2 regions of the Pseudovibrio sp. W74 genome follow, and region 1 is predicted to be linked to the other one. Evidence: riboswitches for the same ligand, from Rfam matches in the RefSeq annotation. Region 1 holds a riboswitch; the other holds the start of a gene.

Region 1 (5,406 bases):
GCTTTGTCGCGGCACTTGCTGATTTTGTGAAAACCAACGGTTTTGACGGAATTGATATCGACTGGGAAGACTCTGCGGCAATTGTAAGCGATGACCATTATAATGCAGTGAACTTTCTGGTTTCTCTTTCCCAGAAGCTCAAGGCAGCCTTACCATCTGATCAGAGCATCATCACACACGCTCCCCAACCACCATATCTGGACCCCACTTGGTACGGCGGCCCATACTTGAAGGTAATGGAACAGGCACACGACGTCATCGATTACTTGAACATTCAGTATTACAACAACAGTCCATGGGTCGGCGACACCCCAGCTGATGAAACCCGGTTGGTTGCAGGTACAACAGGCAACCCACCTCAATCCACCAGCATCGTTGGCCTTCAAAAAGCAGGCATCCCTGCGGAAAAGCTACTGGTGGGCAAACCGACAGCGAAGGGTAACGCCGGTCCGAGCGCGAACAATGGCTATATCCCCGCAGAAGATTTAGTTGAATATGTCATCGATCCTCTGAACAAGGCAGAACAAGAGTTTGGAGGCGCAATGGGTTGGCAGTTTGCAAAATCACCCGAAAGCCCTGATCTTGCAACAGAATGGATCTCAACTGTTGCAGATGCACTGGATCTGAAAGACAAAAAGTAAAACAATAATAATAAACGACGGAGCATCACTGCTCCGCCGTCCTCAAAATCAATAAGCAAGCTAGACTTAGCGAGTAAGTGGCTTGTACTTGATGCGGCTTGGGTCTGCAGCGTGTGCACCCAGGCGGCGAACCTTGTCTTTTTCGTAGTCTTCAAAGTTACCTTCAAACCACTCAACGTGGCTATCACCTTCAAAGGCCAGCATGTGCGTTGCAAGACGGTCAAGGAACATACGATCGTGCGAGATAACCACGGCACAACCAGCATAGTTCTCAAGCGCATCTTCCAGAGCTGCAAGTGTTTCGGTGTCAAGATCGTTGGTCGGCTCATCGAGCAGAAGAACGTTTGCGCCTGACTTCAAAACCTTGGCAAGATGCACGCGGTTACGCTGACCACCGGAAAGGTCGCCAACTTTCGCCTGCTGTCCAGCACCCTTGAAGTTGAAGGAGGAGCAGTAAGCGCGTGAGTTGATCTCTTTCTTATCGAGATAGATCACTTCAGCACCTTCGGAAATCTCTTCCCAAACGGTCTTGCTGTCATCCAGTTTATCACGGGACTGATCCACATAACCAAGGTGCACACGGTCACTCACAACCACTTCACCGCTGTCTGGTTTTTCCTGACCGGACAACATCTTGAAGAGTGTTGACTTACCAGCACCGTTTGGACCGATGATACCAACAATACCACCACGTGGCAGTTTGAAGGTCAGATCATCAATCAACAAACGATCGCCAAAGCCTTTGGAAACCCCTTGAACGTCGATAACATTGTTACCCAGACGCTCACCAACAGGGATCAGGATCTGCTCAATAGAAGGCATACGCTCTTCTTGAGCAGTCAACAGCGCATCATAAGCATTGATACGGGCTTTTGACTTGGTCTGACGGCCCTTCGGCGTCATGCCCATCCATTCCTGCTCACGCTTGATAGCGCGGGAACGAGCCATGTTCTCACGGCCTTCCTGCTCCATACGCTTGGTTTTCTGACCAAGGTAAGTGGAGTAGTTGCCTTCATAAGGAATGCCCTGACCGCGGTCGAGCTCCAGAATCCAGCCAGTCACGTTGTCAAGGAAGTAGCGATCGTGGGTAATGATCAGCACTGAACCCTTGAACTCACGCAGATGGCGTTCCAACCAGTGCACGGTCTCAGCGTCAAGGTGGTTGGTTGGTTCGTCAAGCAGCATCAGGTCAGGCTCAGACAAGAGCAGCTGACACAACGCGATACGGCGACGCTCACCACCAGAAAGGTTATTTACAGGAGAGTCGGATGGAGGGCAGCGAAGCGCTTCCATTGCCATCTCAACCTGGCTTTCCAGATTCCACAGATCCTGCGCATCAATGATGTCCTGCAGCTGAGCGCCTTCATCGGCTGTCTCATCTGAGTAGTTCATCATCAGTTCGTTATAACGATCCAGAAGAGCCTGCTTGTGCGCAACACCTTCCATCACGTTTTCAAGGACGGTCTTGTCCTCATTCAGCTTTGGTTCCTGCGGCAGGTAGCCAACTTTGGCACCTTCTGCAGCCCATGCTTCACCGGTGTACTCTTTATCAAGACCAGCCATGATCTTCAAAAGAGTAGACTTACCTGCACCGTTTGGACCAAGGATACCGATTTTCGCATCCGGGTAGAAAGACAGGTGAATATTGTCGAGTACTTTTTTTGCACCGTAGGCCTTGGAGACCCCGTGCATGTGATAGATGAACTGGCGCGCCATGGACTGCCTGCATCTCCTGATCTGTGTAAACAATGAAATCTCTGGAGAGCACTCATAGTGGAAGCAGCGCCAAGGGGCAATCCATAACACTTCAGCGATGATCAAATCCGTCGCTTTTTCTCCTCAAACGGAGAATTTCACGACAACACCTGGTCACTTCCACGCAAGAAAAAGGGCAGCAGGTTTACTCTGCCGCCCCAATAACAAACAAGCTCGTAAAAATTTACGCCAGCTTCAGCTGCGGAACCACTGTCAGGTTCCGAACAATCGCATTGTCTTCAACGGCCTTGAGCCCCTTCACTGCAATGAAGGTGACCAATGGTTCACACGCAACAATTACCAGATAAGACAGGGCAAACTGCGCCCATGCCGTAAACGGCGTGGCAACTTCCCCAATCATCAACCAGAAGCCAACCATGCCGGTCACGCCAGCATAATACATCGCATCTAACTTCAGAATCTGCGCAAAGCTCACACGCTTGGTCAGTTCCTTCGAAAACAGCTCACGGCCACTCAGGTAATGAACAGCAATCAGCGGCAACATCAAAGACAAGCTGTTGACGCCAAGGTGGTACATGTCCTGCGGATCAAAGGCGAGCGCCTGAAACAGCAAGCCAATGGCAAACCCAAGCAGAACAGGGGTAAACCCGAGCGTCAGATACATCGCCATCGCACCAACGAAGTGAAGTTCCGATGCTCCAACAGACATATGGAAGCTCTGCATGAAAATGGAGAAGAAAACCGCAGCCAATAGCGTTTTCAGCGGTGTGAACGGCTCTTTCAGGAATTCTGAAATCTGCTCTTTGCAGCCCCAGACAATAACGCCAACGGCACCTGCATTGGCAGCAATAACCTTGGCGGCGGAAACGTAACCCGGTTCAATATGCATTTAATATGCTCCTCTTCGCACCCTCCGTGCGGTCATGAGTTTATGTCGTGTCGGGCAGGTTTCCTGGCTTATGGCTTTTGCGTCCTCCGCCTTCCCAGAGATCATCTCCAGTGGCTTTTATGAAGAACGCACCACGTAACAGTTGCGGGGGCAGCTGCGGTTCAGGCCCATCTTTGGTCATCCCTACCGCATTCCCTTTTCATCCAAGAAGCTTGGCTTCTACAGAACCCAACAGCGGGAATATCCTAAATTACAAGAGAAGACACAACTAGAAATAAGAGGCAGTTGGGATAAGCAACAATCAGAGGGATGCAACGGCCCTTGTAACCCGCCAGAGCTGCAGGCAAAAAAAGAGGCGTGTACCCGTTGGTACACGCCTTTAAGAAAGTTGACACTCCCCCATCCGAGTGCCAGCCGAAGCTGTATTTAGAAATATCAGAGTGCCCCACCTCTTCATTGATCTTCATCAAAATAAATAAAATTACCTCAGAAACATCGGATATTATTCAACATTACAAAAGCACTCAGATTTTCAATCGATTAAAACTAGAATAGATCAAATATATCTCGTGCAGCTTGCAACGAAAGTCTCAGTATTTTCTATTAGTTCTTGCTATAAGTTCTCTCCGAAGGTGCCTGCCACGAATATTTCCTTAGCCAATGCTCCTCAGGAGAAACCACAAAGCTCCAGGAGTTCTGCTGCTCTCCAGAATCATCGGGAGTTGAATCCGGTGTCTGAGTGGAAGCATTTTGGCTGGCAGAAATTTGGATTTTAAGCACCCCCTCACCTTTTCCAGCAAGCTTCAGCAAGCCAAGATCACTGTGAGATCGTCCAAGAAAAATCTGGGGTGCTGTTCCTATCCTCTCCCAGATAGTTCGGGCAAGGTCGGTAGAAGACATCGGCGCTGCGTGGGGAGTAACCTCGATAACCCGAAATCTCGGAAGTCCGTAATTCAACTCCGCCATTGTGCGGTCTACTTCATGGTCTCCAAAGCTTAAAACCCAAATCTGAAAGTGATGCTCTTTTAAAAAGCCCACCAGCTCTTTCAGAGGCTGAAAAGCGAACTCTCTATACGTTGCACCAACAGCCTTTGGCCCGCGTAATGACAGATGAGCACGTACACTCTCAGAATAAACAGCAAAGCTTCCAAAACTGTCGCCAGCTTCAGGTGGCGTCACTTCATTGTCCGCGCCAGCCAGAGCGTCGCTCCATAAAGCCCCATCGCCAACCAAAACAGCAACACGGTCATCGAGTTTCACATATTCAGGGCTCCCAGCCCGAGCCATACGCTCAATGCTTTCTACGATACCATGGCGCGCTGTGGTTGAGCTCCAACTCGGCAAGATGTTATCTCGCTCACCACCAGTTGGCTGCAAAACCGAAACCGCTGAGTATAAAAACAAGCTGGACCACTGCATCGTTCAAGACCACCTGAAAGTTGTTTCAGCAAGATGGTGAACTACAATGCACATCAATTGCCCATAAAAAATGAACTAAATGCTGTCGTGAAAAGAGAAGAGAATCATAATTGACAGCCCGTCCCTCTTTCCTCTCAACTTGAAGATAAATACGAGTATTCACGTATATAAAGAATTTCACTAAACGAAACATTTACTTACAATTTTCATAAATTTGCTTTGGAAGTGTCAGATAAACGTCATATGCACCGCACTTTTCGATACTTTTTAGAATTAAACCCGGTTCATCCCTAGAATTCTTAATAAATGTGCAATAATTTCAAACAATTATGCCGAGGAATTTCCTGGGGTACCCAAATGCATTTTCGAGCCCTCTTACTTCCTGTATTGCTCCTTTTCGTTTTAATTGGTTTATCGATACACTTCATGTCAGCGTCATCGTATGCGTCGATTTTCGATCCTGCGACAGGTGGCCTGCACAATCAGCTCAATCAAGCTGAACTGCTCACTCAGCAGCAGAACCTATGGACCATATTGTCTGTTGGATTGTTCGCGCTTGGTGTTCTTGGAATACTAATTGTCTATTCCAGCTTGTTTGTTCAGGAGCGTATGCGGGCGACCCGTTTTTTCAACCGTGCCCTTCTCCTCATCGCCATCAGTTCAGCAGCATGCCTGCTCATCGACACAACGCTGAACTTGCCTGATGTAACGGCACAATTGATCCTCTGGCAGTCTCAAGTG
Region 2 (5,406 bases), on a different contig from region 1:
CCGCCCATAACAAAGGACTTGTGCGCTTCATGCATGAGGATGGGATGAGGCAATTACTCTGTCAAACTGGTAGTTTTGACAGGGACATGGATGGCGGGGGTTAGCAAGGTGTTTGTGTCGTGGCTTATGCCTAAGCGTATTGCTCTGGATCCCGGATCTGCGCTGCGCTTGTCCGGGAAGACGGAGGGTGGTTGTGGTTGCTCGTTAAAGCTTGTAATCACCACCCGATAAGAAGAAGGGGCGGTGTCCTGGCTCAATGAGCATAGGAATTATAATCGGAGTTCCCTTATTCGCTTTGAAGATAAGGAGCTGCGGGATCGATGAAGAAGTATGGCCGCACCTATCACTTACCCAGCTCTCCCGGTGTAATGAGCGATGACAAGATCCTGCGGGATTTGGCGGCTCTGGAAAGCGCGGCAGAAGTCGTCTTTACCGAGAAGATGGACGGCGAGAACACGACTATCCTGCAGAGTGGATGCCATGCGCGTAGCCCTGACAGTGGGTATCATCCATCACGTGATTGGATGAAAGCTTTTGCGGCAGGTATTTCGCCGTGTCTTGCTGAGGATGAGCGGATCGTCGGTGAGTATCTGTTTGCCCGTCATTCCGTCGCTTATGACAGGTTGCCTACTTACTTTCTAGGTTTTGCATGGATTGTTGGCGGCATCACACAGAGTTGGGATGCGACGCTGGACCGTTTCTCAGAGCTGGGCATTGCTCCTGTTCCGGTGTTGCACAGGGGCGTTTTCACTCAAGCAAGCGTTGACAGAGTGCTGAACGGGCTCAACCTGAGCAAGCAGGAGGGCTTTGTCGTGCGAACCAGTGAGGCATTCCAAGAGCCTGACATGACGACACATATGGCCAAGTATGTGCGGGCAGATCACGTACAGAGTGACACCCACTGGATGCATAGTGAGATTATCAAGAACGGGTTGCGAAAGAGCTAGGAGCAAATGAGCTCGTGGCTCTAAGTCCCGCATCTAGTGCGGGGTGACTTTGGTGTGGTGATAGCTGCTATCAACAGCACCTCAGGTCTATTCTCGAAAGCGCTTGCAATTGAGGTCTGCAAAATTCAGTATGCGGGCCTATGGTTTCTGAGGTGCGAAAGGCCTCGGGATTAAAAGGGAACACGGTGAAGTGTAGCCAACAGGCGCTAATTCCGTGACTGCCCCCGCAACTGTAAGCGGCGAGCGACGCCAAGCATGCCACTGGAGAAATCCGGGAAGGCTGGCTGAACACAGACCCGCGAGTCAGGAGACCTGCCATTATGTTTCACTTCAACCCGGGCGGGGCGTCCCGGAGGAGGCCATAATGGTTGCATTGGCGCAAGCCTCTCACATATCCGGTTTCTGTTTGCCCCTGCCGTTGCGCGGAGGGCGTTATGTTACCTGTTTCCTCAAGACTTAAACTTTATCCCGGATCGTTTTGCGAACCGCTGATAGTCGACGCGCGCGTGCGCTTGACTTTTGCCTCAGGATTCGACAATCAATGTAACGTTATAACGTTACATTTATGATGTGTAGCGTTTCACTCAGGTGGGTTGGTACAATGCTGGATCCTGTTTCTCATCATTTAGGCACCTTCGGCTGGTTGATTGGGGCTGAGCTGCGCAAGGGTGCTTTGGCATGAGCGCGGCTTTTGTTTCTGTTCGCGATGTTTCGTGGGCACCTGATCGTAAGAGTTCGTTGGTTTTGCAGCCATTGAGTTTTGAGCTGGCTGCGGGCCAAGTGCTTGGCGTGGTTGGCGCGAACGGAGCTGGCAAGTCTACGTTGTTGCGGCTGCTCTATCGGTTCAACAAGCCGATGAGCGGGCAGATTTGCGTTGGTGGTGATGACATCTGGTCCCTCTCCGCCAAAGTGACGGCGCAGCGGGTGGCGGCGGTGTTGCAAGAGCAGCCAACGGACTTTGCGCTGAAGGTGCGTGAGATCGTGGAGCTGGGGCGCACACCGTATCGCAGCGGTCTGGCGGCATCTGGCGAGCGCGACCGGCAGGTGGTGGACCGTGCTATCCGCGCTTTGCAGCTGGACGGGTTGGCCGGGCGGTTGTTTGGCACGCTTTCTGGCGGGGAACGACAGCGGGTGATGGTGGCGCGGGCGTTAGCGCAAGAGCCAGAGCTGCTCATTCTGGATGAGCCGACCAACCATCTCGACATTCGCCATCAGCTGGAAATTCTGAAGCTCATTGAAGAGCTGGATCTGACGATCATCACCAGTTTGCATGACCTGAACATGGCGGCGCAGGTGTGTGACCAGATCCTGTTGCTGGACCACGGGCAGATGCTTGGCTTTGGGGCGCCGGAGCAAATCCTCTCCCCCGCTTTGGTTTCCAAGGCTTTTCAGGTGCGTACGACACGCGATCAGCTGATGGACCGACAACACTCTCTTCTGACATTCGATCTTCATTCTTAAGGGTATTTTTTCATGAAAAAACTTGGTTTGGCGCTGGCTGTGGCGCTGCTTTCCTCTTCTGCTGCGCTGGCAGAGGTTTCCGTCAAGAGCTGTAACCGCACCGTCACATTTGATGGTGTTCCGCAACGGGCCATTTCCAACGACTCCAATCTCACCGAGATGATGCTGGCGTTGGAATTGCAGGACAACATGGCGGGTTACACTGGCATTTCTGGCTGGAAAACGCTGGATGCTGAATTGACAGACCAGGTGGCTGTATTGCCGGAGCTTGCTCCCAAATACCCAAGCAAAGAAGTGTTGATTGGGGCTGATGCAGACTTTTTTTTTGCCGGATGGAATTACGGCATGAAGGTTGGCGGCCCAGTTACGCCGGAAACTTTGGCACCGTTCGGGATCAAGGTTTATGAGCTGACCGAGAGCTGCATCCATATTGGCGAGAAGCCAAAGGTTTCCATGGATGACATGTACAATGATCTTTTGAACCTTGGCCGCATCTTTGATGTTGAAGAGCGGGCGGAAGCGTTGGTGCAGGCTTATCGCGAAGACCTTGCGCAGTTCAAAGCTGGCTTGAAGGCTGCTGACACACCTCTGCGTGTGTTTGTTTATGACGGAGGTGAAGATTCTCCGTTCACTGCTGGTCGTTATGGGATGCCAACCGCGCTGATTGAGGCTGCTGGCGGCACCAACGTGACGGATACATTGGATAAGAGCTGGGTGCGCGTGAACTGGGAGGCTGTGGTTGAGACCAACCCGGAAGTGATCGTGATTATCAACTACGGCGAAGTGACTGCTGCACAGAAGCGTGAGTTCATGCTCAACAACCCCGCCTTTGCGGATATGGATGCGGTGAAGAATGACCGGTTCGTGACGCTGGAATATGCTGAAGCAACTCCGGGCCCACGGAACATCAAGGCGATCAAGAAACTCGCAACCGCATTCTGGGGTAACTAACAATGAGCGAAGGAACCGGCGTTGTTGTAGCCTCCAAAGAGGGCTCTTCTCATCATTTGCTGCAGATTTGCTGCGTGGGATTGGCTGCGCTGGTTCTTTCTGTTTGCCTTGCGGTCTCCGTTGGGGCGGTTTCCATTTCCATGGAGACTGTATGGGGTGTTCTTGCCAACAAACTGGTGCCGGGGACGATTGAGCCGAGCTGGTCGCTGGGGCGGGAGAGCATTCTCTGGGAAATCCGCCTGCCCCGTGCGCTGCTGGCGATTATGGTGGGGGCCGGGCTTTCCATCGTGGGAGCTTGCCTTCAATCCGTCACCCGCAACCCGCTGGCGGACCCGCACCTAATCGGCATTTCAGCTGGTGGTGCGTTTGGTGCTGTGCTGGCTCTGCTGCATACGGGGTTGTTTTTGGGGATGCTCACCGTGCCATTGCTGGCGTTTTTGGGTGCTCTTGGGGCGACACTTATTGTGATTGGGGTGGCGAAGTTTACGAGTGCGACCAGTGCAGATCGGCTGGTGCTGACCGGTGTGGCGGTGAGCTTTGTGCTGATGGCAGGCGCGAACATTCTCATCTTCCTGGCAGACCCGCGGGCAACGCACAGTGTGGTTTACTGGATGTTGGGTGGGTTAGGTCTGGCGCAGTGGGGACACCTTATCTATCCGTTGGTGGTGCTGGTCCTTTGCGGGGTCTGGCTGTGGCTGCGGGCCGGGCACTTCAACGCCATGACCATTGGCGATGAGACAGCGACCACGCTTGGCATCTCCGTTGGTGCATTCCGGCTGGAGACCTTTGTCATTGGGGCTCTGATTACCGGTGTTATGGTCGCGTTCTCGGGTATGATCGGGTTTGTTGGGCTTATGGTGCCTCATATTGTGCGGTTGTTTGTGGGCGGTGATTATCGGCGCCTGATCCCGGTCTCAGCATTGTTCGGGGCAATCTTTTTGCTGCTCGCGGATGTGGCGGCGCGGACACTGATGAAGCCGGAGGACACGCCGATTGGCATTATCACCGGGCTTGTTGGCGGGGTCTTCTTTATCTGGTTATTGAGAGAAAAGCGGTAGGTCTGCCGCTTTTCAAGCACTCCGGCATCTCGTAGTTGCTGTGATATGAGCTTGAGCTTGCCGTCACCACGACACAGTTTTTTCGCGTTAGACTCATACAAGGCCCATCTGGCAGCATGGCAGAAACACGGATTTTGAAAGGTATTTACTTTTATTCCGGTTGGTTTCGGCTGCTTTTAATTATGGTTTTGTCGCATATTCCTAGGCGTTGATCAGAGGTCTTGTTCGGGAACATGTGTTTGATGCGGAGTACGTGAATGACATCTCGGTTGTATAGCGATTTTGCCGAGCAGTATGATGAGGCCATTCAGGAGAACATCTACAACGCTCTTTTAGAGCGCCCCACCCTGCTTGGCATGCTGCCACCGCTGCAAGGGCTGAAGGTGCTGGATCTTGGGTGCGGCCCCGGCGTGTATGCGCAGTTTCTCTATGATCACGGAGCTGATGTAACCTGCATTGATGAATCCGAGCAGATGCTGAAGCTGGTGAAAGAGAAGCTGGACGACAACGTAAAGTGCTACACCTCTGACCTGTCTAATGGGTTGCCGGAGAAACTGGAAGGCACGTTTGATATCGTGATCTGTCCGTTGATGATCCATTACGTCGAGGACCTGAACAAGCTTTTCAGAGACATCGGGAACGTGTTGAAGCCGGGTGGTTACTTCGTGTTCTCAACCCATCATCCGCTGGTGGATGCACAGTGCTCTCCAAGCGGTAGTTATCTGCGTCAGGAACATGTGACGGAGGAATGGAACACCATTGGTATGCCGGTGAAGGTGAGTTTTTATCGCCGCCCACTCTCCATGCTGTTTGGGTGGCTCTCAGCTGCCGGAATGTGTGTTGTGGACCTGCGCGAAGGGATGCCAGCTGCCGAGATGAAGGAAAAATCTCCAATCCACTATGAGAAGCTGCAGAAGAACCCGAGCTTCATCTTTTTCAAATGCCAGAGCCACTGCAGCAAGTAGGCTGCCTCCTGGCCCGCTTCAGAC

The links. Region 1 has a riboswitch for cobalamin ahead of PsW74_RS18050 (energy-coupling factor ABC transporter permease). Riboswitches for the same ligand answer to the same signal wherever they lie in the genome.
Region 2: another riboswitch for cobalamin. It lies ahead of PsW74_RS06060 (ABC transporter ATP-binding protein); the one in region 1 lies ahead of PsW74_RS18050 (energy-coupling factor ABC transporter permease).

The regions. Positions count from the first base shown of each region.
Region 1 is NZ_LMCJ01000024.1:88,525-93,930, reverse strand. Features, by position in the region: gene PsW74_RS18060 (glycosyl hydrolase family 18 protein) at 1-641, shown strand, start outside; gene ettA (energy-dependent translational throttle protein EttA) at 708-2,357, opposite strand; gene PsW74_RS18050 (energy-coupling factor ABC transporter permease) at 2,581-3,246, opposite strand; cobalamin riboswitch at 3,282-3,493, opposite strand; gene PsW74_RS18045 (hypothetical protein) at 3,850-4,665, opposite strand; gene PsW74_RS18040 (EAL domain-containing protein) at 5,092-5,406, shown strand, end outside.
Region 2 is NZ_LMCJ01000007.1:60,084-65,489, reverse strand. Features, by position in the region: gene PsW74_RS06065 (RNA ligase family protein) at 321-947, shown strand; cobalamin riboswitch at 1,072-1,282, shown strand; gene PsW74_RS06060 (ABC transporter ATP-binding protein) at 1,626-2,408, shown strand; gene PsW74_RS06055 (ABC transporter substrate-binding protein) at 2,421-3,359, shown strand; gene PsW74_RS06050 (iron ABC transporter permease) at 3,362-4,417, shown strand; gene PsW74_RS06045 (class I SAM-dependent methyltransferase) at 4,675-5,382, shown strand.